Linked DNA regions of Desulfurobacterium sp. TC5-1. The protein of the gene in region 1 binds, or shares a complex with, the protein of each later gene. Links are inferred from orthologs where the notes say so. Each region holds a gene or a part of one and is shown in the gene's direction. Other genes may lie near its edges.

Region 1 (17,656 bases):
TTCTAATAGCTGTAGATCCAGATCCTTCAGCAGAATTGATAATCATTTCAACTGAAAAATATTACATAGTAACACCAAACAACGGCATTCCAAGTTTAATGTTAGAGGAAGAACCTGCAGACTCTGTTTATATTATTACTGCCGATCACTACTTCATTGAAGGAAAAGGCAACTTCAGAGGAAGAAACCAGCTTGCTCCCATCGCTGCCCAGCTTGCAAAATTCCAATCGCCATTTTACCTTGGTGACCAGAAAGAACTTTCAATCATCAAAAGGTTTAGAATACCGTCTCCAAAAGAGATAGAACCCGGAAAATTTGAATGCATTATTATAGACGTGGACAGTTTTGGAAACCTAATACTTAATATGGAATACAACGGACAACTTCCTTCGCGAATCGAAATAAACGGCGTCGAAATCACATCCTCCTCTTTAAATTTTAGGGGTAAGAAAAAAGGAGAATTTTTCATATCAGTTAACCCGGAAGGTCACTATCAGCTGATATCCTATATGGCCTCTGCCGCAAGGCTATTAAAAGCCACAAGGGGAACCAAAGTAGTGGTGGAGTTTTAAATGTGGGACGGCATCTATGACGTAATAGTTGTTGGAGCCGGCCATGCAGGATGTGAAGCAGCACTTGCTGCAGCGAGAATGGGATGTAAAACCGCTCTATTCACCATAAATGTTGACAAAATAGCCGAAATGTCCTGCAATCCATCAATTGGCGGCGTGGCAAAAGGAACGGTGGTTAGAGAAATTGATGCCCTGGGTGGCGAAATGGCAAAAAACATTGACGCCACAGGCATCCAGTTTCGAATCCTCAACAGGAAAAAAGGACCTGCTGTCAGAGCTCCAAGAGCACAGGCAGACAAGGAAGCTTACCGTAAAAGAATGAGAATGGTTATAGAAAATACTGAAAACCTTGACATAATACAGCAAATAGTTGACGATATAATCGTTGAAAACCAGGAAGTAAAAGGTGTTTTAACACACATAGGGGCAAGATACGCAGCAAAGGCGGTAGTAGTTACAGCCGGAACGTTCCTGAAGGGAAAAATTATCATCGGATTCGAAGAATTCGAAGGCGGCAGAATGTGGGAGCCGTCTGCCAACAAACTTTCCGATTTCTATGTAAGGCACGGCTTTCGCGTTGCAAGACTTAAAACAGGAACACCGACAAGGTTAGACGGAAGAACCATTGACTTTTCAAAAATGGAAGAGCAGCCTGGCGATGAACCACCTCCGTTTTTTTCCTACTGGACAGAGCCAAGGGAAATCAAGCAGATACCCTGCTATATAACATATACAACACCTGAAACCCACGAAATCATAAGGAAAAACCTTCATCGTTCCCCGATGTATGGTGAAAAAAAATTAATAACAGGAACAGGCGTTAGATACTGTCCCTCAATAGAGGATAAAATTGTAAAGTTCCCCGACAGACAGAGGCACCACGTTTTTGTGGAACCTGAAGGCAGAGATACTATAGAGTTTTATCCGAACGGAACGTCAACAAGTTTACCTTACGATGTTCAGGAAGCGATAATTCACTCAATACCGGGATTGGAAAACGCAAAAATAATAAGGCCGGCTTACGGGATTGAGTACGACTTCATAGATCCAACACACCTATATCCAACACTTGAAACAAAAATAATAAAAGGGCTTTTCAACGCAGGTCAGGTAAACGGAACAACAGGATATGAAGAGGCAGCGGGACAGGGAATCGTTGCAGGTATTAACGCAGCGCTAACTGCAAAGGAAAGTGACGAAAAATTTGTTCTTGGAAGAGACGAAGCTTACATCGGTGTTATGATAGATGACCTTGTAAACAAAGGAGTCAGAGAACCTTACAGACTCTTCACCTCAAGGGCAGAATACAGGCTTATTTTAAGGTACGACAACGCTGATCTCAGACTGGCAAAGTACGGCTACAAGTTTGGTCTAATCACAAAAGAGCAGTACGAAAAAGTAAAGAAAAAGTACGAAACTGTCAAAGTTTTCATAGAAAAATTAAAAGAGCTTAAAGTTAAACCGGAAGAAATAAACCCTATGCTTGAAAAAGAGGGAACAACACCCGTAAAAGAAACGGTCAGTTGCTACAACATTCTAAAAAGACCGGAAGTTAAACTCTCTTCCCTTCTTAAAATAGTCAACCTTCCAAAACCCTCAGAAGTAGATGAAAAAACGATAAAAGAAGCACTTGAAGAAACAGAGATAGAAATAAAGTACGAAGGCTACATAAAGAGACAACTTGAAGATGTCAAAAAATTTAGAAAGCTGGAAAACATAAAAATACCTGAAGGCTTTGATTATGATTCTGTTCCCATATCAACGGAAGAAAAGCAAAAACTCAAGGAGGCAAAACCTCTAACACTCGGGCAGGCATCAAGACTTGAAGGTATAAGGCCTGCATCAATATCTATTCTTTCCGTTTACATAAACAGATGGAAGTCCCGTAGAGAGGGAAAAGGTGCTTGAGAACCTCTGCGCCCTAAATGGCATAACCCTGCCAGATGAAGGTTTTGAAAAGCTTGAGATTTATAAATCCCTTTTAAAGAAGTGGGGAAAAAGGATAAACATCACATCTATACTTTCAGACGAAGAGATTGAGAAAAAGCACTTTTTTGATTCGTTGACAGGAATCAAAGCTTTTGAAAAAGCTGGAATTAACTTAAAAGATAAGCACGTGGCAGATGTTGGTTCAGGTGGCGGATTCCCAGGAATGGTGCTTGCCATCGCGCTTCCCGAAACAACGTTTACTCTTGTGGAACCAAGGCACAAAAGGTGCGTTTTTTTGGAACAGGTGAAAAGGGAACTGAAAATTAACAACGTTTCAATAGAGTGCACAAGGATTGAGGAGTTAACAGATAAAAAGTTTGATATTTTAACAATGCGGGCCGTGGAAGACCCCAAAAGTGCTGTTAAAATCACAAAGCCTTTTTTAGAAAACCGTGCCGTGCTGTGTATCTACCGGGGAAAAGAGCCGTTTACAGGCGAGATTCCCGGATTTATAATTGAAAGGATAGATCTTGACCTTAAAGGAGTAAACTTTAAGAGACACTTTCTCTTCATAAGAAAGGAGGAGCCCGTTGGAACCTGAAATTGTTGGCGAAAAAATTGTCCTCAAGTTAGGAGAAGAAGAGGCATTTGTAAAGTTTAAGATTGAACAAAACATAATAATGGTAACAACAACCTACGTCCCTGAATCCCATAGAGGAAAGGGCATTGCCGGAAAACTCAATGCAAAATTGGTAGAAATGGCTAAGGAAAAGAGAATGAAAATCTACCCGCTCTGCGAATACACAAGAAAATACCTTGAACGCAAACAGCTACACGAGCTGATTTATGAATAAAACGCAAACAACAATCATTTGCACTTGACTATTAAAGAGAAATGTATTAGTTTGATACACAACTGAACGAAGATTCACAGGATAAGGTGAAGAGATGAAAAGGACGATAGCACTGCTGCTTCTTTTAACGGCAAACGGCTACAGCATGACCATAGGAGAGCTTAAAGAGGCTCTCAAGAATAACAACCTCGAAGTTAAACAGTCCATAAAAAGCCTTGAATCAGCGCAGTTCCAGAAAAGAGCAGACCTAAAAAAATTCTTTCCTGTTTTCAACATTCAGGCTTCAGCCTCAAGGTTTTATCCGTACACAACCACAACGGGGAAAGCGTGGGAAAACGACTACAACGCCGGAATAACAGCAACGGCAAACATCTGGAACTTTCAGACAAGGACAAAGGTAAAAATTGACACGGCTCAGATAGAAAGCCAGAAATTAGCAATAGATAAAACATTTGAAGACATATACCTTCAAGGAATAAGCTACCTGTTGCAATTAAAAGGAGCAGAAAAGAAGATAGCGTTAAGAAAAAAAGAGCTTGAAAACGCCAAAAAAATATACAGGGTAGCCAGGTCAAGGTACGACCAGGGACTTGTGCTTATAACGGACGTCTTAAAAGCCCGTGCAAACGTGGAAAAGGCAAAAAGCACACTGATCGCCGCAGAAAGTGAAAAGGAAAAGATAGAAACGGCACTGCAGAGCCTTTTAAATACCGACAGGAACATAACAGCTGACGTAAAACTTTCTGACAACCTGACAGTCCCTTCCGTAAAGGAACTTGTTGAAAATGCAGTAGAAACCAGAAAAGAGATAGCAATTCAGAAACTGAAGATAAAAACCGCTGAACTGTCAGTTCAATCTGTAAAAGACGGCAACAAACCTTCTGTAACTGTTTCAGCATCGTACTTTAGAGAGAGTCACGACCTGTCATTTGAAAATGAAAACTACAACTTTCAGGTAAGCCTTAACTGGAGGATATTTGACTCATTCCAAACAAAATACGCAGCGCTATCTGCCGAAAAAGAGAAAGAGATGGCAGAAATTGAACTTGCAAAACTTAAAAATCAGATTAAAAAAGAGGTTTTAGATAGTTATACCGACTTCAAAACGGCAAAGGCAAACCTTGAAAATGCCAGAAGTTACCTGAGGTTTGCTCAAAAAACCTACGAGAGAACACTAAATGAATATGAACTGGGCGTTTCTGACCTTGTATCTCTGCTTTCGGCCTACAACGAATACACAAATGCTGAAGAAAACTTTACCGATAATCTGGTTAACCTTAATATAGCTTACTACAAACTACTTAAAAGCGCTGGAATGCTTGGAGGATCAAAGTGAAAAAGATAATAGCCCTGATAGGAATAATCATACTGATAGCCGGAGGCGTGTTTATCGCTAAAAGGGGAAAGAGCAAGGAATTAATCCCTGTAAAAACGGCAAAGGTAAAGAGGGGAATGGTAAAAAATGTAGTTGAAGCGTCCGGAATGATGAAACCTCAGGTGGGTGCAAAGGTAAAGGTTGGAGCAAGAATATCCGGTACTGTTTTAAAAGAGAATGTAAAGGTTGGCGACTTTGTTAAAAAAGGTGATCTTATAGCCGTAATAGACAACAGAGAACTAAGAGAAAACTTAAAAATAGCAGAAGCAAACCTGAAAGAAATAGAAAAGAACTATCCTAAGAGAATAAAAACACAGGAGCTTGCCGTTAAAAGTGCAGAAGCAAACCTGAAATCTGCAGAACTTAAACTTAAAACGGAAAGGGCAAACTACAACCTCAAAAAGTGGGAGTTCGAAAGGCAGGAAAACCTTTACAAAACAGGCTACACAACAGAAAACGCCTACAGACAGGCAAAGGCAGCTTACGAAAATGCCAAAAACAGCTTAAAAGCGGCAGAGGAAGCCGTAAAACAGGCGAAGCTTGCACTTGAAAAAGAGAAAGAAGCACTCTCACAGCTTAAAACAGAGTTTAAGGAAAAACTCAAGCAGGCAAAAGCCCAGTATGAACAGGCAAAAATCAGGTTCTCCTACTCATACATCTATGCACCTAAATCCGGTGTTATCTCCTACGTTTCAACACAGGAAGGAGAAACCGTGGTAGCAGGATTGAACGCACCTGAATTTGTAACGATTCTCGTTCCTGATAAGCTTGAAAACTGGATATACGTAGATGAAACAGAGATCGGAAAGATAAAGAAAGGACAGAAAGTTCAATTCACCGTTGATACGTACAGAAACAAAACCTTTGAAGGAAAAGTCGTTGAAATATATCCGGAACCAAAAGTTCTTAACAATGTCGTTTACTACATCGTCGTTGCAAGAGGATTTAAGAAGGCAGCTCTTCTTAAACCTGACATGACAACCCATAACGAAATTATTATAGGTATCAAGAAAAATGTGCTGGTTGTTCCAAACAGTGCCGTTAAATGGAAAAAAGGGAAGTACGTGGTTTACAAGGTTGTTAACGGAAAAGTGAAAGAAGTTCCTGTTGAAGTGGGCTGGTCTGACGACAAGTACATGGAAATTGTCAAAGGTCTCAAAGAGGGCGATACCATAGCACTCAAGGTAAAGGTGAAGTAAATGGAACTTATAAGGCTTGAAAACATAACAAAAACTTTCTATCAGGGAGACATAGAAACAAAGGTCCTAAAAGGAATAAACCTGACCATAAACGAAGGTGACTTTGTTGCCATAATGGGTCCTTCCGGTTCTGGAAAATCAACCCTTATGTACATAATAGGTTTCCTTGACAAACCTACCAGTGGTAAATACTACTTCCGGGGCGAAGACGTATCATCGTTTGATGACGACAGAATATCAAGGTTAAGAGGAAGACACATAGGATTTGTTTTCCAGTCTTTCTATCTTGTTCCATACCTGAGTGTAAGAGACAATGTCCTTTTACCAACAATTTACCTCAAAGGTAGTGAAAAAAAAGAAGTATTTAAAGATACAACACCTGAAAAGAAGGCAGAGGAGATACTGACGCGCCTTGGCCTAAAGGAGAGAATACCCTTTAGACCGGACCAGCTTTCCGGCGGGCAGAAACAGAGAGTTGCAATAGCAAGAGCTCTTATAAACTCTCCATCTCTCATCATAGCCGACGAACCGACAGGTGCACTTGACCAGGCTTCCGGAAAAGCGGTTATGGAAATATTTACGGAACTTAACAGAGAGGGGAAAACAATACTTATCGTTACCCACGACCCTGAAGTTGCCCGTTACGCAAAGAGAATTGTCAGAATAAAAGATGGAGTGATTGAAGAGTGAACGGGCTTTACTTTAAGGACTTATTTTCGTCTCTATACCACAATAAGGTTAGGACAGCCTTTGCCTTGCTTGGCATTGTAATGGGCGTGGCATCTCTTGTTCTGATTGTTGCTGCCATACAGGGAAGCACCTTAAGGGCGAGAAAGATTATTCAGAAACTTGGACCTGATTCAATATTTATAGTATCGGGAAAGATGGGAGCAGGCCCAAGACACAGAACAATGACACTTACAATGGAAGATGTAAGGGAAATTTCAAGGCTTGAAGGCATCTTCGCACTTACATACGGACTGATAAAACCCGTTAGAATTTCTGCCGGAAAGTACGCAAAGACAACAACCAGCTTTGGCGTCGGTCCAAACTGGATAACCTCCTGGGACTACCACATAGATGTAGGTAGAGATTTCACCCCTAACGACTTTAAAAACTTCAGAAAGGTTTGCATCGTCGGATGGGATGTTGCGAATTTCCTTTTTCCCAATCAAAACCCCATAGGAAAAGTGGTTATAGTTGAAAAAACACCTTTTAGAATCGTTGGCGTCTATAAAAGGCGGGGAAAAACACCTCAGGGAAGAAACATGGACGACAGAATTTTTATACCCTATCCCATATACAAAAAGGTTGTCTTTCCACTCAAAGAGGACAACATATCACTTATAAGATTTCGCGTCCAGAACATGGACGAGTACGATCTCATTTTAAAAGAGACAAAACAGCTACTATCAAAAAGGCACGACGTAAAAGAGGAACTTACAATAATTACGCCGTCTCTTGTGAAAAAAGTGCTGTCCATGATAAGTGCAAGTCTATCAATGTTCCTGGGACTTGCATCCATAACGGCTTTAGTCGTTGGTGGTTTTGTTCTCTCAAGTATTTTCTACATAAATATCTACGTGAGGCAGTGGGAAATAGGACTTAGAAGAGCAATGGGAGCAACAAAAAGGGACATTCTCATAAGGATAATGGCAGAAAGTGTCGTAATAGCAATACTTGGAGCTATAATTGGAACGGCCATAGGACTCTTAGGCGTTAAAATCGTCTTGCCGCTGCTTTCCATACCCGTGGTTTATCCTGTTGAAGCCTTTATCCTTGCAGTTGCCTTTTCAATTGCAGTTGGACTGATAGCATCCTACGCACCGGCTAAAAAAGCGGCAGAATTTGAACCGGTAGAATCTTTAAGGTCAAAGGTTTAAGTGATGATAGAGATAGAAACGATACTTCATTATTTTGGAAGTAACAAAAAGAGAACCGTTTTAGCGGTCATAGGCGTTGCCATTGGCGTCTTTTCACTTGTCCTCATGATGGGAATAACAGGCGCCATGAAAAACAAGGTAAATAGGTACCTTGGTGACCTGGGAAGTCAGGTCTTTGTTGTTATTCCCGGAGAAATCAAAAACTTAGGTGGAAGGCTGCTTCAGGTAAAATTCTTTCCAACATTAACGTTAAAAGACGCAAAAGCAATTGGAGAAAGGTGTGTTCTTGTAAAGGAAACATCACCAATAAAAGAGGTCTATCCTCCCGTTCACGCAAATGGAAAGTTCTCAACACCAAAAGTTTTAGGCGTTGATGAAAACTACGCAGAAATAACCTCTTCATACCCTGCAGCGGGAAGATTCATAACAAAAAACGATGTAAAAGAGTTCCGACAGGTAGCTGTCATTGGTGTTGAGGTAGCCAGAGATCTTTTTGGTGAAAAGTACCCCGTTGGAAAAACCCTTTACCTATACAACGCCCCCTACAAGATAATCGGCGTTCTGCCTGAAAAAGGAACAGACATATCGGGTGAAAACTTAGACAACAGAGTTTTAGTCCCGATAAGCTGTGCAGTAAGAAGATTGGAAAACGTTGACTATATAGATGGCATCTATGTCCTACCCGTATCTGAAAAGGTTGTTGACAATGCGATGAAAGAGGTCTCTTCCCTCCTTAAAAAGAGGCACGGAAAAAAAGACTTTTCCATAAGCCGTTACGAAGACCTTGTCAACACTCAAAAAGAAGCGATGGAAATATTTTCTGTTCTTAGCGTAACCGTAGCAACAATAGCTTTCAGCGTCGGTGCACTTGGAATATTAGCAGTGATGACACTATCTGTCTATGAAAGACTTGTAGAAATTGGTGTCAGGAGAGCTTTTGGTGCAACCAAGATGGACATCTTCAAACAGTTTCTCACGGAAGCAACAATTCTCTCTCTAACCGGTTCTGTTTCTGGCGCCGTAATAGCAACGGGGCTTGTAAACATCATCGCAAAAATAGCAAAATGGCAGCCATATATCCCGGTAAAAGGAATACTTATATCCATAGCACTCTCTGTGGCAGTTGGACTTATTGCAGGCGTCTATCCGGCAATGAGAGCCACATCTTTTGAACCGAAGGAGATACTGAAGGATGCATGAAATAAGCGTCGAAATAGATGGAAAGGTGATAACCGTCCCAATAAAAAAGCGTTCCATAAGGGTGGATTCCTTACTTGAAAAACTTTCAATCTATCCTGAAACTGCCGTTGTTATCAGAGGGAAGGAACTTTTATGCGACGATGATAGGATAAACGAAGGGGAAAAGGTTAAAATAGTCGTAGCTACTTCAAAAGGTTAAGGCGGTTTACATGCTATGTAAAATCTGTAAAGCAAAAGGGAAGAGAGAAAAAGCTGTTATTTTTATAAGACACCACAAACTTGCCCTCTGCAAAAATCACTTTTTAGAATGGTTTGAAAAACAAACGCTTAAAACTATAAAACACTTTTCCATGTTTAACAGAGGAGAAAAAATTGGCGTTGCTGTTTCCGGTGGTAAAGACAGTCTATCTTTATGGCAGCTTTTAACAGAGGCTGGTTTTGAAACGGTAGGTATTCACATATCTTTAGGTATAGGTAAAGATAATTACTCAGAAAAATCTCTAAAACTCTGTGAAAAACTTTCAGAAAAGTTAAATCGTCCGCTTATCGTCTTTGACCTAAAAGAAGAATTCGGTTACACAATAGAAGAGATTGCAAAGCTTTCGGGAAGAAAAGACGTCTGTTCTGTCTGTGGAACGTTTAAAAGATACCTGATGAACAAAATAGCCATTGAGGAAAACCTATCAGCAGTAGCAACCGGACACAACCTTGACGACGAATCTGCAGTTTTGCTTTCAAACACCATAAGATGGGAAACGGGATACCTTGGCAGACAATATCCTGTTCTTAGTGAAAGAGAGGGCTTTGCAAGGAAGGTAAAACCTTTCTGCTTTCTAACAGAAAAGGAGATTGTAAGCTACGCCATTTTAAAAGGAATAGATTTCATGGAAACGGGCTGTCCCAACGCAAAAACTGCAACTTCTCCCGTTTACAAACAGGCCCTTGCCTTCCTTGAACACAAAATGGCAGGGACAAAACTCAGGTTTTACAAAGAATTCTTAAAGAAAGCTAAACCACTGTTTGAAAAAGAGGCAAAAGAGGAATACAATCTTACACCGTGCAAAATTTGCGGAATGCCAACAACTGCAAATGTGTGTTCCGTCTGCAGAATTCTTGAGAAGATAAGAGGTGTAAATGCTAAAAGTGGGAAAAATTGAATATATAAACGTTCTACCTGTATACTTCGGATTCATTGACAGCGCCGTACCCTTTGACTACCAGTTCACAGAGGCAGTACCCTCTGCCCTAAACGAGTTTTTAAGAGAAGGAAAAATAGATGTAAGCCCCATATCTTCCTACGAATTCATAACAAACAGTGAAAGGTACCTTCTATTTCCAGACCTTTCAATATCATCTTTTGGAAGAGTAAAAAGTGTTCTCTTCTTCTCAAAACTGCCAATCCATCAGCTCCACAGAAAAGATGTATGGCTTACAAAAAGTTCAATGACCTCAAGGGCACTTATTGAATACCTTTTAAAAAATCGGTATGGTGTCGAACCTAACTACTACTACTACAGCATGAAGGAAGGCAATCTTCCAAAGAGTGCAACAGCCGTTCTGGCAATAGGTGATGACGCCTTCAAACTTCTAAAAGACAAAAACTACCGCTTCATATACGATTTGGGGGAGGAATGGCACAACATCTACGATCTTCCATTTGTCTTTGCCGTCTGGGCAGTAAGAAGGGATACTGCTGAAAATCATCCACTATCTGTTAAAAAAATCTTTGAAAAATTCATAGAATCAAAAAGTTACGGTCTGGCACATCTTGAGAAGATAGCTAAAAGGTATGCTAAAAAAGTTGGACTAACGGAAGATGAATGCATGGAATACTTTAAGTGCCTCAACTACGACCTGACAAACCTTCATAAAAAAGCTATCAATAAGTTTGCAAACCTTTTAGGTTTTGAAATAGACGTCGAAAAGTTCCTGCTTTCTACCTGAATTCCTATATTTTTCTCTAACAAATCACCGCGGAGATCTGCATGCACATAGACTTTTTCAGACTTTATTTAATGATAATATCCTCAATAACCTTTGGATATCTGATAGCTGCCATAAGTGTTGAAACGGGTTTTATTAACTGGCTCGGACTCAAAACGGTAAAACTTTCTAAAATAGGCATTCATCCGCTACTATCGCCCATCCCCATTCTCTACCTTGTAAGTCCCCGGGCAGCACACCTTCACGCCTCTAAACTGCTGAAAGAGGGAAAGATAAAACCGAGAGACCTTTACATTACCGCTGCCGCTTCAAACTTTCCTATGAGAATAACTTTTCTCTACAGATACTACTTTCCTGTTCTGATACCGTTAATAGGATGGATTGCCGTTTACTATGGCCTTTTAAGACTCCTCTTTGACACTGTAGTTCTGTTTATCGTACTTATAACAGGAAGACGCATCTACAAAAACATAAAAAGAACAGGAAACGACAGTGAAACGATAAAAATTCAGCTTAACTACGAAACTTTAAAAAAAGGAATAGCCTCAGGCCTAAAAGAGGGGGGAAAGTTCATTATAAAATTTTCACCTCTATTTGGATTTGTCACATTTCTTATAAATCATGGCATAATGGACAAAATGCTTACATTTATGTCACCTCTCCTTAAATGGGCGGGGCTTGACAACCTGTGCGCAACCTACGTAGCAACAGCAGCCATAAGCCCTCCAGTGGCATATGGTCTTATAAAAGTAATGATTGCAAAACACTATCCGCTTATAAAAATTTTAGGCGCTATGTTTATCGGAAACGCATGCTTTACATTTTTAAGAGCCTGGTGGGCATATGTTCTACCTTATTATCTGGGACTTTATCCCATGAAAGTAACGATAATTCTTATATTTATACAGAGTTTTCTGCCAGCTTTATACAATCTTTCCATGGGCATAATATTCAGCAAGTTTTTATGAGGAAAGGATGGAAAGAGAAAGTGTAAAAAAGCTTAAAAACTGGATTCTGTCCCTTAAAAATTTTTTAAACTCAGCGGAAAACACGGCCGTTGTCGTTGAGGGGAAGAGGGATTTAGCCGCATTAGAAAGGTTTGGCGTTTATCCGGTATTTGCATTAAAAGGCATGGGATTTCACTCTTTCTCAGAAATGCTGGCCGATGAAAAAGGCATAAGGCTTGTAATCCTCATAACAGACTTTGATCCAGAAGGTGAAGAAATAGCGAGAAAACTTCAAAGAGTTCTCTCAAAATACAACATTAAGGTTGATACCTCTTTCAGAGAAAGTTTAAGAGAAACCGGGCTAAAATTTGTTGAGGAGATCCCGGAAAAACTGAGAATGGCTTTTTAAAAAGCCTGTCCGAAGACAGGCATAAAATTCACTGGAACCGCTGACTTACTTCAATCACCTTCTTCAAAACTTCAAAAGGCCTACCTTCGTTTAAAAGGTCAAGAGCAAGTCTCACACCTTCAGAAGGTGAAGCAACTTTCCCTGCAACGTAAAAACCAAACCCGGCGTTAAGGGCAACCATATCCCTTTTAGCAGATTTGTCTTCTCCTTTCAAAATAGCCTCTATCATTCTCTTATTATCGTCAAGAGTTTCTGCAGCAGCTATTTCTTTAATGTCAGCTTTTTCAAAGCCAAAATCTTCCGGAGAAACCACATAGCTTTTAACATCACCGTCCAAAAGTTCAGTTATCTTCGTTCTTTCACAGATTGTAATCTCATCCATACCGTCAAAACCATGAACTATACAGGCTTTCTTAACTCCAAGCTTTAAAAGAACACCGGCAATCTTCTCTGAAAGTTCGCCGTCAAATATACCCATAAGCTGCCTCATGGCACCGGCAGGGTTGGTAAGAGGTCCTAAAATGTTAAAAACTGTCCTGACACCAAGTTCTCTTCTTGGCTTTATAACATTTGCCATAGCCGGATGAAAAACTGGAGCAAACATAAAACCAAATCCCGTTTCTTCTATACATTTCCCAACTTCTTCAGGCTGAAGGTCTATCTTTACACCAAGAGCCTCAAGGATATCGGCACTTCCACACTTACTTGAAACAGACCTGTTGCCGTGTTTCGCAACAGGAACACCACCAGCAGCAAGGACAAAAGCAACCGTCGTAGAAACGTTGAACGTTCCTTTTAAATCACCACCAGTTCCACAGGTATCCACTATCTTCTCTTTAAGGCTCTCTGAAAGATAAACCTTTCTACTTTTTTCTCTCATCGCAGAAGCGGCACCCGCTATTTCCTCTGTCGTCTCACCCTTCATTCTCAGAGCAACCAGAATACCTGCTATCTGCGCCGGCGTAAGCTCACCCCCCATGATCTTTCCAAAAAGCTCTCTGGTCTCCTCATAAGAAAGGTTCTCTCTTTTTATTACCTTCTCAAGAACTGCCCGATATTCCATAACTCACCCCCTGAATCTGAAAACGATAAATGGTAAATCGGAAACAATTTTATCAATTTCAGAAAGAGAATTAACGATAAAAAGGTGAGAAACACAGGAACAATCAGAACAACCAAAGCCTGAAATAGCACTAAAAACACCCTTAAACCTTTCAGCAATTTCACACTCAATTCTTTTTTCTAAAAAACAGTAAACGGCAACTGGAGTAAAAAACCTTGACGTAGAAACGTAATCAAAATGCCAGTGTTTCTTTTTTCTCTTCTTCAAATGTCTATTTAATCTGCTATTTAATCCGCCCGAACCAAAAGCAGAACCAATATAACCGTAAGTCGCTTCAGGAAGAAGAAAAACTCTTCTTTTCGTTTGAATTTTTCTCTCTTTTTTCAGGTTAAAAACAATAATGTAGGTTCCCCTGCTATCTGGAAATTCTATTCTGGACTTCAACTATTATCCTCCAGAATGGAAAGGGCAACATTCATACCGTCAATGGCAGAACTTGTTATACCACCGGCATAACCTGCCCCCTCACCCGCCGGATAGAGATTTTTAAAATTTAAAGCTCTAAACCGCTCATCCCTCAATATCCGAACGGGAGAAGAAGTTCTGGTTTCAACACCCACAACTGTAGCTTCATCACTGACAAAACGCTTCAATTTCTTTTCCCAATATTTAAAAGCCCTTTTAAGCGAAGCTGTAACAAACGGAGGCAGAATACGGTCAACCCGGGCAGGCGAAATTTCAGGAATAAAACCGTGTTTTGGCAGTTTCTTGAAGGGTGTTTCCCTTCCCTTTATAAAGTCCATAAGGTTCTGGGCAGGCATAGCATAGTTACCACCACCTGCCATAAAGGCTGCCCTTTCAAGCTTTCTCTGAAACTCAACTGCCTTAAGGGGATCATTACCAAAATCATCGGGAAAAACCTGAACAACTATGGCACTGTTTGCCATAACACCTTCTCTTGCAAAGTTACTCATACCGTTGGTAACAACCGTGTCCTTCTCTGAGGAGGAACAGATAACAACACCACCGGGACACATGCAGAACGAAAAAACGCCCCTATCCCCGGCCTTTGCAGTTACAGCATACTCTGCCGGTGGAAGGTCAGGATTCTCAAAGTATTTTCCGTACTGCATTCTATTTATCAACCTCTGAGGATGGATAATCCTCACACCAACGGAAAAAGGCTTTGCAGTAAGTTCCACGTTAAAATTTTTAAACATTGAAAAAGTATCTCTTGCACTGTTCCCAATTGCAAAAATAACTGCATCAAACTTTTCTTCATAAACCCTATCCTCAATTAAGTCCCTCACTCTCAGGGAAGTGACCTTTCCCTCATTTACATTCATACCCACAACAAGCGAAGAAAAACGAAACTCAACACCGCCACTTTCAAGGGTCTTCCTCATAGAAGGAATCACCTTTCTCAGCTTATCGGTACCGATATGAGGTTTAGAAAGGTAAAGTATCTCCTCGGGTGCACCGTGTTCAACAAGCACACTGTAAACAAAATGTTTTTTCTTATCCTTTACCCTTGTAGTTAACTTTCCGTCTGAAAATGTTCCGGCTCCACCTTCACCAAACTGAACATTGGAGTTTTCATCAAGAACTCTTTTTACCCAGAATCTCTGAACATCTTCCTCTCTCTCTTCAATCCTTTTGCCCCTCTCAAAAACAACAACTCTAACCCCACCAGCTAACAGCGTATAGGCAGCAAAAAGGCCGGCAGGACCAGAACCAACAACAGCGACCTTTAAATTCTTATTAACAGACGGAATCTCTATTTCAGGAAGGGGCTTGTGAATGCGACAACCGGACGCAATCAACCTTTCTGCTATCTCTTCGTCAACATCAAAAAGCAAACGGTAAACAAACTCCGGTTTCTTCCTTGCATCAAGTGATTTCTTTAAAATGGCGAACCTTAAAGGATACCCCTTCTCTCTCAGTTTGTCTTCAAGCCTTTCGCCTATCTTTACTTTTACCTCTCCTTCTACCAGCATGAGGAACCTCTATCTTAAGCTCTTCAAAAAACTTTAAAAGTCCATCTTCAAAAATCTCTATCTCCCTCTCAAGTTCACAAACAACTTCCTCTTCAAGAGGTTCTATATCAATAATTACAATCTCATCGAACCTTCTTAAACCCAAACGTTTTTCAACCTTCTCCTTAACATATATCAGCGAATCTCTCCTGAGCACCTCTGCTTTCTCAAGGGCATCACCTATAAATTTCTCAGCATTATCAATATCCCTCTGTTTTATCCGACCTGAAAGCAAAAAAGAGAAGGAAACCTTAACAGGTCTCTCTATGGGAAAATGCTCCATCCCATATTTCTGTTTCTGAATGTGAAACTGGAAAACAGCCTCTCTCTGTGAAGAAAGAACGGAAGGATTATTAATAATAAAAGGCTTCATTTCACCGTAAACCCTTCTGTGAGAAATCTTTTTATAGTTAGCCTTACTTGGAATTTTACCGACAAAATAGAAACGGAATTTCTCCATAAAAAGCACTTCCAGTGTTAATGATATAATTTCCTGAAAATTGTAACAAATAAAGACTTACACAAAAGGAAGGGAAATGTCCGTACAAGAGATAGAGTACCTTAGAAAAAATGTGGTAAGAAAGTTTATCCGCATTCTTATGCTTTTACTCAGTGTTATCCTGTTTTCTACCTTAGGAACAATGCTAATAGAACACTGGTCCTTTTTTGATGCGCTGTGGCACGTAATAATAACTATATCAACAGTCGGCTACGGAGAAATTCATCCCTTAACAGAAACAGGAAGATTATTCACAATGATTGTAATCGTCGTTGCTTTTAGTGTTTATGCATACGGCGCTTCCACCATAGCATATTTAATCTTCGAAGGTGACCTGAAAAAATACTTTGCGTTGAAGAGGTTGGAAAAAATGATTTCCCAGATGAAAAATCACACGATAGTATGCGGCCTTGGGAGAACAGGATTGGCAGCTATTCAGGAACTACACAAAGAACACATCCCTTTCGTGGTTATTGAAAAAGAACACGAAAAAATAAACAAAGCCTTAGAAACGTTTCATAATATGAGATATATAGTTGGTGATGCGACAAATGATGAAATACTGCTCAAAGCCGGAATAAAATCCGCTGCGAACCTCATAATTACAACATCAAACGACTCCAATAACCTTTTTATAACGCTATCTGCCAAGAACCTGAATCCAAGAGTGAAAATAGTAGCAAGAGCATCGGAAGAATCAAGCATTCCAAAACTCAAAATGGCCGGAGCTGACGAAGTTATTTCACCTAACACGATCGGCGGCATTAGAATGGCATCAATAGCCATAAGGCCTAACGTTGTCAGTTTCCTTGACATCGTTACAAGGCACGGCGAAATAGATCTAAGACTTGAAGAGGTTAAAATTCCCATGGATTCTCCTGTCCACGGGAAACTCCTGAAAGACGTTCAAATTCCTCAGAAAACAGGCGTAATCGTCATAGGCATCAAAAGAGAAGATGGATCGTTTATCCTCAACCCGGTATCCACAACGATGCTTCTAAGAGGTGATACAATAATTATCATAGGAACTACTGAGCAATTTGAAAAACTGAAAAAACTGATAAGAGGGGAACATTGATGGACATTAAGGAAGAATTGGATAACATTTTGAAATTATTAGAAGAAGAGAATGTGTTGCTTAAAAAGGGAATAGCAGAACCCAAAACAGCAGATAGGCTGTTTGAAATTAGCGAACAGAAGAGAAAGATACTCGCAAAAATAGCAAAATTAGAAGCAAAGGATCTCAATCCATTTAGAGATACCATCAAAAAAATTGAAGAACTTAACAAGCGAAATAGTATTTTACTCCTGAACAACATAGATATATTAGAAGAAACCGTTAAAACTTTAATTCCGGAAGAGTATGTTGATGTCTATTCAAAGAACGGGAAAATATCACAAAACCGCTCAATATTCGGGAAGAAGGTATAAAAATTCATCGACTTTAAACGATAATAGAGTTTAGAAGTTTGCCGGAGGGAAAAATGTCACTCCTGTATGCGCTATCAATAGCTGGGCAATCGTTACTAACCTATCAAGATGCGATAAATGTCACCAATAAAAACATCTCAAACGCATTCACAGATGGATACTCAAGAGAAGAAGCCATAATTGCAGATCTTCCCGCAAGGAGCGGCGCTTACATACAAAATATAAGAAGGCTATCGAGCAAAATAATATTCAGCAGGTACATAAAAGCAAATCAGGAAACGGAAGGACTAAACGACTACAAAAGCATACTTGATC
Region 2 (13,099 bases), 370 kb from region 1 along the record:
CTTTTTCCTCGAGAGATGATAGGTTTTTATCTCCCCTAACTCACTCTCAATAACAATTATCTGAAACTTATCTCCCTTCAATCTCCTTCCTCGCAAAAAGTTTTGAAAATTTTAGCATAAAAAAATTTATTTTTTTCTCTTCTCGTCAAGAAGCAAAACCGTAGCGTAAACACAGTGGTTGCAGGGAACATTTATTCCTTTCTTCTTTGCTTTCCTTATGAGAGCCCCCGTTATCCCTTCAATCTCAAGTGGTTTTCCCCTTTCAAAATCAAGAAGCATGGATGTTTTATAAGCCATAAGGTCCGGCGACGATTTTAAGTACTTCTCCATAGTTTCTTTTTTAAGCTCAACGCCCCAAGCCTTTGCCACTTCCATACATTCTTCCATCAAACGCTCTAACACTTTAAACGTTTCAGGATGTTCAAGCATTTCACCAACAGTTGCTCTCGTAACGACAGAATAAGGATTGAAGGCAACGTTCCACATGAGCTTTTTCCAGAGAGTATAGTTGATATCTCGCGAAATCCTGATCTCTATTCCCGTTTCTGCCATATCCTCTGCAATACGCCTGATTCTATCAGTAACAGTTGTAGTTACAACTTCTCCAATCTCAAGAAGTCCGGCAGCTTCATGAACAACAACGCCCGGTTCTTTAACGTAAGCACCGATAAAGGCCGTAGCACCAATAACTCTATCACTGCCAAGGTATTTTGCCAGAATCTCCTCATTCTCTATACCGTTTTGAACAGAAACAACGGCAAACTTTCCATCTATCTCAGAGAGCTTTCTGGCAATCTCTTCCGTATCGTAGGACTTAACGCAGAGAAGAACAACATCAACATCTTTTAAAGCATCGAACGAATCAGAAAAAACAACCCTGTCAGACTCTCTAACGGTAAACTTACCGTGCTTAAAACTTTCAACCGTTAAACCTTTGCTTTTAAAAACCTTCACATGGTGGGACTTACCGATAAAAACAATCGCTTTTCCGCCGTTTGCAAGCATACCTCCGTAAAAGCCGCCAACACCACCAACACCGATTACACCATACTTCATGGCAATCTCCCGCAATCTGTTCTATACTTCCAAATCTTACCAAAAGAGGATATTATATTTTGTATTGTAAGGTTTTAGCGGAGGTAAGCCATGCGATATACGGTAAAAGACGAAGAAGCCCTTCAGTCATTAACAGATAAACTTCTAAAAGAAATAGAGAAAAAAGACTTCATCAAAAAGCTATCAAAAGAAGAAGCAAAAAAGATAGCGGAAGATTTAAGAAAAGTCATAAGGTATCACGATTATAAATATTATGTTGAAGCAAATCCAGTTATTTCAGACTACCAGTACGACCGCCTATTCCACGCACTTGAAGGAATAGAAAGGCATTTTCCTGAACTCGTTACGCCAGATTCACCAACACAGCGAATCTCACCGGCATTCACCGGCGAATTTAAAAAGGTTAAACATCTGGCCGAGATGACCTCCCTCGAAAATACTTACTCAGCAGAAGATTTAAAGGAATGGGACAGAAAGGTAAGAACCGCTCTCGGCGTAGAGACGTTAGAGTACGTCGTTGAACCAAAATTTGACGGTGCGAGCATAGAGCTTGTTTACGAAAACGACATCTTCGTAAGAGGTGTAACGAGAGGCGACGGACTTGTCGGCGAAGACGTAACAATGAACGTTAAAACCATAAAATCCATTCCTTTAAAAGCACCCTTTTCAAAACACGGCATAAAAAAGGTTTCCCTCCGTGGCGAAATCATAATGCCAAGGAGCGTTTTCATAGAACTTAACAGAGAAAGGGAAAAGCAGGGACTTACACTCTTTGCAAACCCGAGAAACGCGGCAGCCGGAACGATGAGACTGAAAGATCCGGGCGAAGTTGCAAAGAGAAAACTTGACTGCTACACCTATTTCATCCTCTACAGCGAACCGAAAAAACTTTGCAGAGACATTAAAACCCAGTGGGAAGCCCTTGAAATCCTTAAGGACTGCGGATTTAAAGTCTCACCGTTAAACAAGCTATGCAAAGGAATAGACGAAGTTATAGACTATATAATGAAGTGTCAGGAAGAGAGAGAATCCTGGGACTTTGAAGCAGACGGAATGGTCGTTAAGATAAACAACACCTGCGCCTGGGAGAAACTTGGCGAAACACTCCACCATCCACGTTGGGCAGTTGCATACAAATTCCCGGCAAAACAGGCAGTAACAAAACTAAAAGACGTCGTATGGCAGGTGGGAAGGACAGGAGCTCTTACACCTGTTGCAGTCCTTGAACCTGTTGAGGTTGGCGGTGTTGTTGTATCAAGGGCATCTCTCTTTAACCCTGACGAGATAAAGAGAAAAGACATCAGAATCGGCGACTACGTTATCGTTGAACGTGCCGGCGAAACAATCCCCTACATCGTTGCTCCTGTAAAAGAGAGAAGAACAGGAGAAGAAAAACCGATAGAAGTACCTAAAACATGCCCTGAGTGCGGTTCACCAATCGTTCACGAACTTGACGAAGCCGTTCCAAGATGCCCGAACATCAACTGTCCGGCTCAACTGAAAGAACACCTTATATACTGGGGAAAGGTGCTTGACATCAAAGGACTTGGTGAGTCAACCGCAAACCTGCTTACCAGAAAAGGCTTTGTTAAAAACATCGCAGACCTCTATACCCTTGACAGAAGCCAGCTTATCAGACTTCCCGGCTGGGGCGAGAAAAAGACAGACAATCTCCTTTCCCAGATAGAAAAGTCAAAAAGTGCAGAGTTTTACAAAAAACTTACAGCTCTTGGAATCAGACATGTTGGCGAAAAAACAGCAATGCTCCTTGCAAAGCGGTTCAAAAATCTTGACGAACTGATGAATGCGCCTTTTGAAAAACTTGCTTCCATTCCCGGAATAGGACCAATTACCGCAACAAGCATTAAAAACTTCTTTAAAGCAGAGAAAAACATCGAAATGATAGAGAAGCTCAAAAATGTTGGCTTCACTTTTGAGAGAACAGCGGAAGAGGAAGAGGAGAGAGAACTTCCAAAACCTTTAGCAGGACAGAACGTCGTATTCACCGGCGAGCTTGAGCACTTTAAGAGAAAAGAGGCACAAAAAATCATAGAACTTTTAGGCGGAAATCCAACAAACTCCGTAACAAGAAAAACTTCTTTCGTGGTCGTAGGTGAAAACCCCGGATCAAAACTTGCAAAGGCTGAGAAGTTAGGAATAAAACGGATGAACGAACAGGAATTCATAGAGTTCATAAAACCTTTAGCAAAGGAAAATCCCGAAGTTGCCAGAATCCTTGAAGAGAAAGGGATAAAAGTATGAAAGACTACCTGTGCGAAGACACGATAGCGGCAATAAGCACGCCATTATCAAAAGGTGCCATTGGAATCGTGAGAATTTCAGGGGAAAGAGCCCCTGAAATTCTTAAAAAGGTATTCAGAACAAAGAGCGGAAAACCAAAAGAAACCTTTGAAGATAGAAAGATGACCTACGGCATTATCGTTGACGAAAACAATAATGAGATAGACGAAGTCCTTGCCGTTTACATGAAAGGGCCAAAAACGTTCACCGGCGAAGACGTGGTGGAAATCCACTCCCACGGCGGAATTTATGTGGTTAGAAAAATCCTCAAAAGAGTTCTGTTGGAAGGCGCACGCCTTGCAGAACCTGGCGAATTCACCAAGAGAGCCTTCATAAACGGCAGGATTGACCTTGTCCAGGCGGAAGCGATAAACGAAATAATCAACGCTGAAAGTGAATTATCACTGAAAGTTGCCGTAAACCACCTTAAAGGAAACCTGAGCAGCAAGATAGAATCCATAAGAGACAGGCTCTTTCACTTAAAAGCATTCATAGAAGCAGCCGTTGACTTTCCGGAAGAAGAAATTGAAATCATCGAAACGGGCAGGGTAAAAGAAGAGGTTGAAAAAGCAGCCAGAGACATAGAAAAGCTCCTTGAGACATACGACGACGGCAGAATTATTCGTGAAGGCATAAAAATAGCGATAGCAGGAAGGCCAAACGTCGGTAAATCTTCCCTCCTTAACGCCCTTCTAAAGGAAGAAAGAGCAATCGTCACGGACATTCCCGGAACGACAAGGGATGTGATAGAAGAGGCAGTAACGCTGAAAGGCATTCCCGTTCGCCTTATAGATACCGCCGGCATCAGAGAAGCAAGAGATACTGTTGAAAAGATAGGCATAAGCCGAACAATGGAAAAACTGAAAACAGCAGACGTTATACTCTTTGTCATTGACGGCTCTACCGGATTTACCGAAGAAGACAGAAAGATATACAATATCTTAAAAAACAACCCTAACCTCATAGTCGTGATAAACAAAAAAGATCAGGGACTAAAGGTTACCTGCAAAGACTTTAAACAAACTTGCATTGAAATAAGTGCAAAAACAGGCGAAGGCATAGAAAACCTTTCCGAAACAATAATGAAAAAGCTCCTTCTTGAACCTGAAACACTCTTTAAAGAAGCCGAAACAATGATAACAAGCGAAAGACATAAAAATTTACTTGAAAAAGCACTCAAAAACCTTCAAAACATGAAAGTAAGTATAGAATCAGGTGTGGAATCACCGGAATTTTTAGCCCTTGACCTTGACGAAGCCCTCGATACCCTCGGCGAAATCGTCGGCAAAAAAGGCGTTGAAGACATGCTGGATATTATATTTTCAACGTTTTGTATCGGAAAGTGAGAGAAATTCAATCCAACCTCACTACATAACAAATATCAGCCACCTCGTGAGGTTTATATTTAACGTGATATCGGATAATTTCCTCTGTTATTCCTAATGTTCCTGACCACGGTTCACCTAACTTCGTCATTATTTGTTTCAGAAGCAATCTTTCTTTTTTAATATACTTCTCTACATCCGAGACATCACAATAATCCTCATCGCACCAAACACCTCTATGCACTCGTTTGATGTAGATGAGGCAATCAATTTCGGTTTTAATCCTTTCTAAAACGTGAAGCAAGCAAATTCCCTCAATAATAATAAAACAGTCAAACTTCAAAACTTCTGTTTTTAAATCTTTATACTTTAGATATTTTAAATACTATCCCTTACGTTTATCCAGATAATCATCCAAACAAAAATGAGTTACAATCAATACATCGGACAACTGACATACCAAAGTTGATTTACCAACACCATTAACACCATCAATTCCTATCCGACAACAATTTTTTCTTTTTAAAAGTGACACTAGTTCTTCAATAGTATCAATCTGCCTCATTATAACTCTATGTAATAATACTTTAATCATACAATACTGTAACCCAAAAAATTACATTCCCATTGGTAGTGTACGATATTTTGTGTAAGCTTGAAGAATTAGGTAAAAACCTCCTGGGGAACACCCCACAAATACCAACCCCAGGAGGTGAAAATGAAACTACAGAAAATTTTACCAGACATCATTAAAGAAGTGGTAAAGCAGACACTGGAATTCATCATGACAGTAGAAAGAAAAGTGTTTCTTAAAGAGCACGGAGGAACAAAAACGGCTTTTATAAAAGTATTTTTATGATGCAACCTTTGGAAAACTTTAAAATCTGAAAACAGATGATAGATAAAGACTATAAAGAAAACAAGGAAGTAAGTTAAGCTAATAGAAGCGTTACCGTCTGTTAGTTCTGCTTTTGAAGTTCGTTTACTTAAGGGTAACAATGCTTAACAATAAGTGATCTAAAAGGATAGTGAATGGTTTTCTGGAAGCCAAGAAGGAGATTCAGAACATGTTCTGCAGAAGGTATTCATAATGGCTTACATAAAATTATTGACACAACCTTATAGGAGTTATATTTTCATATTTCGTAGGTTTTGCTTAAATTAATTTATTTCGACTTATACAAAACAATTCATGCTATTTGGAGGAAAGAAAAAGTTGTAGAAAAAATCAAAAATGGAGTTATGCCAAAGTGAAACTGATTTTTGCGGAATATGGATTCAAAAAAGAAGAAATAAAAGATACTTTCAAATATATTATGGACCATCTAGTAGAAAAAGACCAAGCAGAAATCATTGGCAATACAGTTGTTTTTAAAAACTTTACTGGAATATTGGAAACTAATAAAGACAGATATTTAATAATACCAAGGAAACTAGCGGAACACTTTTGCCTTATAGATGAAAATGGAAAACCTTTAAGTAATTTTTATCATATCTATACCAATAAATTTGAAAAATTTCTTAACTACATACTGGAAAAGCTTTTAAAGGAACAAATAATTTATACAGTTGGCCTAGCCAAGTTTCCAGTTGAAGAAAGCACGTTAAACGATAGCAAAATTTTTAAATTATTACTTCTTTTAGAAAAGAAAGATGAATTAATTAACTCTCTACAGCTTATTCTTTCTAATCCCCACAGAAAACTTTTTGAGTACAAAACATACAAAAGTTTAGAGGAAATTAGCTATATAAATTCAGAAGTAATAACCGATATATGTCAAAGCCCGGAAAGGTTGTATCAAACAGAAAACGGAATTTTTGAATATAAAGGACAGAAATATTCTCCAATTTCCGTCTTACAGTATGAAGTAGATGAAACTTATGATACTCTGGAAAATAGATTTGTAAAACTTTTTCTAAAAGAACTGGAAAACATACTTTCTGAGGATTTAAAGGATTTCCAGTTTATTCTTGAACTACAGATGATAAAGGAAAACATCGAATATGCACTTCAAAGCGATATTTTCTCAAGAGTAGGAGATCTTTCTATTTTTCCTTCAAGTTCACAAGTTTTAATGAAAAAAGCAGGTTATCGAGAAATTTTTCAGATTTATAGGCTTTTGCACATTTCATACATTCCCAAGTTCTTTAAGGATCTGGATCTGGCCTTTTCATTAAAGGATATGGCAACTCTCTGGGAATACTATGTTTTGGTTAAATTGCTTGAAGAATTTAAAAAAGAGTTTGGAAACTATAAGGTAGAAATTGACTTTGAACCAAAGAAAATAGGAAAAACAATATATGATAAAGCTAAATTCAGTTTCAACAATGGATTAGTATTACACTTTCAGGCAACAAAATATACATATTCAAGATTAGAATTTAGACCTGATTTTTTGATTTATTTCGATGATAAAAATAAAAAGATAGTATTTGACGCAAAGTTTAGACTATTTGACAATAATAATAAAAGCGATATCTTTAAAAATATGCATTATTACAGAGATGGTCTACAGTTAGATGCAGCAATTGCTGTTTGTATAGGGAAGGAAAATGGAGAGTTCTATTATGAAAATAACAATACTGAATCCTTTAACCTAACCAAAGTTTTAAAAAGCCTCAAAAATAATAGTAAAAAAGAGTTAAAAGGTATTGGATACCTTACTATATCCATAAAGGAGGTCTATAATGAAACCAAATAAGGTTATAAAGATTTCAGGAAATAAACGAATGCAAGAAAATTTCAAAAAAACTATACTAGATGGTATTTATATTAACAACGATAGGAAATACTTCTGGAATGATAGACCTGGAGGATGTAACGTAGAAAAGGGTAATATTTTACTTTTTCTTGACATTATCAATAACAAGGGAGTTCTGACAAGAGTAAAAGAAAAAGGGAGTGATGAAAGAATATATCAGATTCTGAAAAAGGCTTGGAAAGATGAAAGCGAAAGTTATCGTAATTATATTGAACTAAAAATACTAAAAATTTTCGAAAATAATCAAATAAAGGATGTTGCAAAAAAAATCTTTAAAGGACAAACTGTATGCCGAAATTTCAATGATCTTGAGGAAGAAATTCAAGATATAATAACAAGATGGATAAGTGAAAGTGAAAAGAATACAAAAGTAAAGATAGAGTATAATGCAAACAAAATAAATTGTCTCTCAAAGAAACTAAACTTGGATCAACACATTATCAAATCCTTTTATAATTCCCTAAAAACAAAAGGCTTTGTGATTCTTGCCGGACTTTCCGGAACAGGAAAAACAAAGATTTTTGAAGAGTTTGTAAAATGCTTTCCTAAAGTCGAAAAAGAATTTATATCCATAAGGCCAGACTTTAAAGACACAAAATCATTACTCGGATTTTACAATCCTCTAAAAGAAACATATCATTCCACACCTCTTTTAGAGTTTATCCTAAGGGCTTCTAAAAACTATTCAGAAAAAGGAAAAGAAGCCGATCCGTTTTTCATTCTATTTGATGAAATGAACTTAGCAAGAGTTGAATATTATTTTGCTGATTTTCTATCTATTTTAGAAACTAAACGCTTCGAAGACAAAGAAGATGCATTGAAAAACCATAAATTCAAAGAGTTCATTAAAACTTTAGGGATTAATTCCTTAAAAGAAGACAACTTTAGATTTACTTCTCAAAGTATAAAACTTCATAGCGAGAACTTAAATGACGTTCCTCAAGAACTATTTCTCCCACCCAATCTTTACTTTGCTGGTACCGTAAACATAGACGAAACTACATATATGTTTTCTCCAAAAGTTTTAGACAGATCTTTTACAATTGAATTTGATGTCGGAGATTTTTTTGAATACTTAAAATTTTTAAAGGAAGATAACACTGAAAATAACAAAACGAATATGACGGAGGACTTTAAAACTCAACTAAAAAAAGACTTTATAAACGAAGGTAAATTTACACTTATAGATAAAGAAAAAATAAAAGAGTTTGCAGATAAACCTCAGAATTTCGTCGAAAAGCTTGAAAAAATAAACTCTATCCTTAAACCTTACAATTTACATTTTGGATATCGTGTTTTTGATGAAATAATAATGTTTCTTTATAACAGCCAGAACTCTTTACTAAAATTTGAAAATCTTAATGAAGCCTTTGACCTAGCTATAAAAATGAAAATCCTGCCAAAATTCAATGGAACAAGACAAAGATTATGGGATCCTATTGTAAAACTCTTAAAAGAAATTAGTATAGAAAAACCTGAAAACTTAATAGAAAATGGAGTTCCAGATTTAAAATCAATAAGCAATCAAAAGTACAAACATACAGCCCACAAACTTCTGGAAATGTTATATAAATTGAAGACACAAGGTTTTGCAAGCTTTATATAAAGCCATATAATACTATGCAATACTAAGTAATTTATTGTTTTTTATTGCCAATTTCTAAAATTGGTTTGAAAATTTTACTTAACCGCCACAAACTCCAAACGCTGCATTGAAACCTTAATCCTGCCGTTACCGTCTATAGGATGTTTATCAAGGTATCTCTCAACAACCAGATCAATAAAACTATTTCTTAACTCCTCAGGAACTCTATTGATATAAGGAAGCCACGTTGTTCTTATCCAGCCCTTAAATTTTTCAACACTTTCATAAATCATCATTTTAGGTTTCAGCTCAATGTACTGAACTTTAAAACCTGCATCTATAAGCCGTGGCTTATATCTTTCCGGTGAATAGAAACCGTAAGGGAAAGAAAAGTCAAGAAAGTATTCTTTCCACGGATTTTCAGTCATTATTTTGTTCAATACTTCCACAACACCGGCAGCATTTCCCTTCCCTCCCATCTGGACAACTGCCCTACCACCAGGTTTTAAAGCTCTAAACATTCTCCTTAAAACAGGTTTGTGGTCTATAACCCAGTGAAGTGCCGCATTTGAAAAGATAACGTCAAATTCTTCAAAGAAATCCATTTCCCGAACGTCTAAAAGCTTAAAAGAAAGATTGGGATATTTCGAAGGCGGAAACATTTTAGAAGCAAGCTTTACCATCTCCTCCGAACTGTCTATCCCGACGGCACATCCATCAGGAACATGCTGTGCAATTTCAAAAGTTACTTTTCCGTCTCCGCAACCGATATCAAGTATCCGCTCATTTCCCTTCAGAGAAAGCTTCTTTATAAGCTCCCGCGCCCATTTCTTCTGGAAAAGTGAATTTTTAGCGTAATCGCCCGCGTTCCAGCTGTACTCATTCTCCATAAGCTACTTTTCCATCTCCCACTCAAAAAGCAGTTTCAACCCTTCCTGAGCGGTAAACGAGGGTGAAAAGCCAAGCTTTTTCAACTCCGATATATCAGCAAGGGAGTGTTTTATATCACCCTTCCGCGGCGGCTCAAAGTGAATCGGCGGAAGTTTCCCGGCAATCTTTGCTAAATAATCAAGAAGGTCAAGTAAAGAGGTGGCTTTCCCCGTACCCACATTAAAGACTCTTCCCACAGCTTCATGGCACCTTTCAACAAGGAGAAGCGCCTTTACAACGTCCTTGACAAATATAAAGTCTCTCGTCTGCTTCCCATCACCGAATACCGTTATCGCAACTTTCTCACCTTTCAGGTTCCTTATAACTCTATCAACAAAAATCGATATTACTCCAGAGTAGGGCGATGAAGGATCCTGACGGGGACCAAATACGTTGAAAAACCTTAAAGCGGTAGTTTTAAGTCCGTAAAGCTCATAAGCGTTAATTACATATCTTTCAGAAGCGTACTTGTCAACGGCATAAGGCGTTAAAGGTTTAACCGGATCTGTCTCTTTTTTGGGAAGTCCCGGAAGATCTCCGTAAACGGCAGCTGAAGAAGCAAAAATAAACCTTATAACACCGTACTTAACAGATTCCTGTAGAAGATACAGCGTCCCGTCAAAATTTGTTTTGTGAGTCTCTTCCGGATTCTCAACACTTTTTACAACAGATGCAATGGCTGCCAGGTGAAAAACCGTATCAAATCGGTATTTTTTAAACAAGTTTTCTACCTGAAATCTATCAGAAATATCTCCTTTAACAACGTGAACAAGCTTGCTGTCTGGAATATTTTCAATTTTTCCAGTAGAAAAGTCGTCAAAAACTAAAACTTCTCTGCCTTCTTTAACTAAAGCCTCTACAAGATGAGAACCGATAAATCCTGCTCCCCCGGTAACGAGCGTCCTTTTCATCCTCTTCCCTTAAAAATAAATTCTAACAATACATTATCTCAAATTTTCAGGAAGAGGAAAAGCTAACTTAATCTCTCTTTTTTACAAGAAGAACAGGACACTTTGCTTTTCTAACTATTTCAAGTGAAACACTTCCTAAAATAAGCTGAGCTAAAAGACTCTTACCGTGAGCACCAAGAATAATAACATCCACTTTCTCTTTCTCTGCAATTTCAAGAACAGTTTTTGAAACATCCGGTGCAGCTTTCAAACAAAGTCTTGTCTTAAATCCCTCTTTCTTCAGATCTCTCTCTATGGCTCTCGTTCTTTCTATCAATTCGTAAAGGTGCTTTGCTTCATTTTCAGGAAGTTCAAGCGCAAGTTCTGTCTTTCTCTCTATCAGATCCGCACCGTCAGGAAGTGCCGTCGTTCTCGAATCAACAACATGAACTATCACTACCTCTTCTGTTCCGGCACTTTTAAGTTTCTTCACAAATTTTAAGGCATACTCTGCAAGTGGCGAAAAATCGGTTGCATAAAGAACTTTCCCGAATACTGACATCTTTACCTCCCCCTCGCCTGATAAAAAGATTTATCAATTAATCCCTCTTTTTAACAAGCAGTACAGGACACTTCGCTTTTCTAACTACATCATGAGAAACGCTACCAAGAATAAGCTGTGTTAAAAGTCCTTTACCATGAGCACCAATAACAATCACGTTCACATTCTCCTCTTCTGCCACCTTCACTATCTGTCCCGCAGTATTAGAAGCCGCTACTATTTTTAGTTTAACAGAAATTCCCTTATTTTTAAGTTCCTTTTCTAAAGCTTCGGCTCTCTCAATAACATTTAAAAGATACTCCCTATCTGCCCTGGAAAGAACATCCATGGCTTCCCTTTCCTGCATAACGTCCAATCCTTCGGGAAGCTCAACGGAAAGCTCGTTAACGACGTGAACGATTACAACTTCTCTCATTCCTGCACTTTTGAGCCTCTTAACATAATGAAATGCATACTCTGCAAGAGGAGAAAAGTCCGTAGAGTATAAAACCTTTTCAAAAAGCGGCATCCTCACCTCCCCGTATCAAGTCACCCTGTAAGAATCAAAATTTAGCAGGGGCTTTATTTTAATTTCTTCCCTTTTTCCATCCCTTTCAACCGCAACAAGAACAGCATCTCTGTTTTTACCGTCGGAATATCCTGCTACTATTCTTGAAGCAAGTTCAACATCTTCAGGTGAAAAAGAGTGTCTTAAAATAGCAGCAGGACCTGGAACGTCAACCGAGTAAAACAGAATATCCCCACCTTTCACAAAATTTTTAAGAAAAAGATTTTCCTCTCTGTTTCTTCCAACAACAAGCTTACCATCCGAAAGTCTAAAATGTCTGCCTATTTTTAAAAGGGCAATATCTCTTTTCGTCAACTGGTCGTGTTTAATCAAATCTTTTACCTTTTTTGCAAAAGCAGGTTGAGTTAAAAGACATCCACCTGCAGGTGTAGGTAAATCAGCATCTATCCCGAGAAACCTTACAATCTCGGGATACCTTTTCCTTGAACGTCCTTGAATATCTAAAAGCCAATCTCTCTTTATAAATCCCTCTTTTTCATAAACTGTAGGTGGTAAAAGCTTTCCAGAAAGAGGTCTCAGAATTCGTTCTTCAAGACCCGCTATTTTTTCTATAAGCCGCAGAGCCTGAGCTCTTTGTGACATTGGACGCTGACCTACAACTTCACCTGTTGCAATTATTCCACCGCCGGCAGCCTCTTTTAATTTCCTGAGCATTAAAGCCTTACAATCAATACAGGGATTGGCGTTCTTTCCGTAGCCGTGAGGCGGATTCTTCAAAATGGGCAAAAACTCATCTGTAATGTCAAAAACCTTAAGTTCAACACCTATTCTATCGGCAAGCCCTTTTAATTCACTCTCTTCCTTTCCAAAAAAGGGCGTTTTGAAGTGAACAGCCTCAACATCAAATCCTCTAAGTTTCAGCAATCTTGCGGCAATGATGCTATCAAGACCACCGGAAAACAGGAGAAAAACTTTTTTCACAATACCTCTCTTCCCAATTTTTGGTTTTGGCGTTACTTTAAATATAAGACCAAAGAAAAAGGAGGACGGGGTATGATGGCGACTCTCAAGCTAAACCTCATCGGAAAAGACCTGGAACTCACAGACGCTCTAAAGTCCATTATTGAGGAAAAATTCAGCCGTCTCGAAAAATATCTTGGAGGTGGAAAAGAAGAAGTAT

Evidence for each region.
Region 2: the proteins of mnmG (region 1) and mnmE are in contact, whole or in part, in a solved structure (PDB 9HIP), measured with the Escherichia coli proteins. The link is inferred for Desulfurobacterium sp. TC5-1 from one-to-one orthologs.

Annotation. Positions count from the first base shown.
Region 1 is NZ_ATXC01000001.1:961,027-978,682, forward strand. The notes cover bases 27-3,026. They hold mnmG (tRNA uridine-5-carboxymethylaminomethyl(34) synthesis enzyme MnmG), read left to right. Parts: upstream 27-572; coding sequence 573-2,480; downstream 2,481-3,026. Other genes in these bases: H153_RS0104930 (SAM-dependent chlorinase/fluorinase), read left to right, coding at 27-572; rsmG (16S rRNA (guanine(527)-N(7))-methyltransferase RsmG), read left to right, coding at 2,473-3,026. Outside these bases: more of H153_RS0104930, read left to right, coding at 1-26; more of rsmG, read left to right, coding at 3,027-3,102; H153_RS0104945 (GNAT family N-acetyltransferase), read left to right, coding at 3,092-3,355; H153_RS0104950 (TolC family protein), read left to right, coding at 3,450-4,691; H153_RS0104955 (efflux RND transporter periplasmic adaptor subunit), read left to right, coding at 4,688-5,929; H153_RS0104960 (ABC transporter ATP-binding protein), read left to right, coding at 5,930-6,619; H153_RS0104965 (ABC transporter permease), read left to right, coding at 6,616-7,812; H153_RS0104970 (ABC transporter permease), read left to right, coding at 7,816-9,012; H153_RS0104975 (hypothetical protein), read left to right, coding at 9,005-9,211; H153_RS0104980 (ATP-binding protein), read left to right, coding at 9,222-10,169; H153_RS09350 (menaquinone biosynthesis protein), read left to right, coding at 10,147-10,956; H153_RS0104990 (hypothetical protein), read left to right, coding at 10,998-11,924; H153_RS0104995 (toprim domain-containing protein), read left to right, coding at 11,932-12,312; trpD (anthranilate phosphoribosyltransferase), read right to left, coding at 12,341-13,375; H153_RS09355 (DUF123 domain-containing protein), read right to left, coding at 13,379-13,819; H153_RS0105010 (FAD-dependent protein), read right to left, coding at 13,816-15,372; and 4 more genes. UniProt on the Escherichia coli protein: NAD-binding protein involved in the addition of a carboxymethylaminomethyl (cmnm) group at the wobble position (U34) of certain tRNAs, forming tRNA-cmnm(5)s(2)U34.
Region 2 is NZ_ATXC01000001.1:1,331,648-1,344,746, forward strand. The notes cover bases 2,510-5,508. They hold mnmE (tRNA uridine-5-carboxymethylaminomethyl(34) synthesis GTPase MnmE), read left to right. Parts: upstream 2,510-3,314; coding sequence 3,315-4,703; downstream 4,704-5,508. Other genes in these bases: ligA (NAD-dependent DNA ligase LigA), read left to right, coding at 2,510-3,318; H153_RS10175 (hypothetical protein), read left to right, coding at 5,401-5,508. Outside these bases: H153_RS09965 (M23 family metallopeptidase), read right to left, coding at 1-81; H153_RS0106985 (ketopantoate reductase family protein), read right to left, coding at 127-1,056; more of ligA, read left to right, coding at 1,147-2,509; more of H153_RS10175, read left to right, coding at 5,509-5,541; H153_RS09550 (DUF2357 domain-containing protein), read left to right, coding at 5,933-7,384; H153_RS09555 (hypothetical protein), read left to right, coding at 7,371-9,050; H153_RS0107020 (methyltransferase domain-containing protein), read right to left, coding at 9,125-9,919; H153_RS0107025 (SDR family NAD(P)-dependent oxidoreductase), read right to left, coding at 9,923-10,870; H153_RS0107030 (universal stress protein), read right to left, coding at 10,938-11,411; H153_RS0107035 (universal stress protein), read right to left, coding at 11,449-11,919; H153_RS0107040 (fibronectin-binding protein), read right to left, coding at 11,935-12,900; ribosome-associated translation inhibitor RaiA, read left to right, coding at 12,973-13,099. UniProt on the Escherichia coli protein: Exhibits a very high intrinsic GTPase hydrolysis rate. Involved in the addition of a carboxymethylaminomethyl (cmnm) group at the wobble position (U34) of certain tRNAs, forming tRNA-cmnm(5)s(2)U34.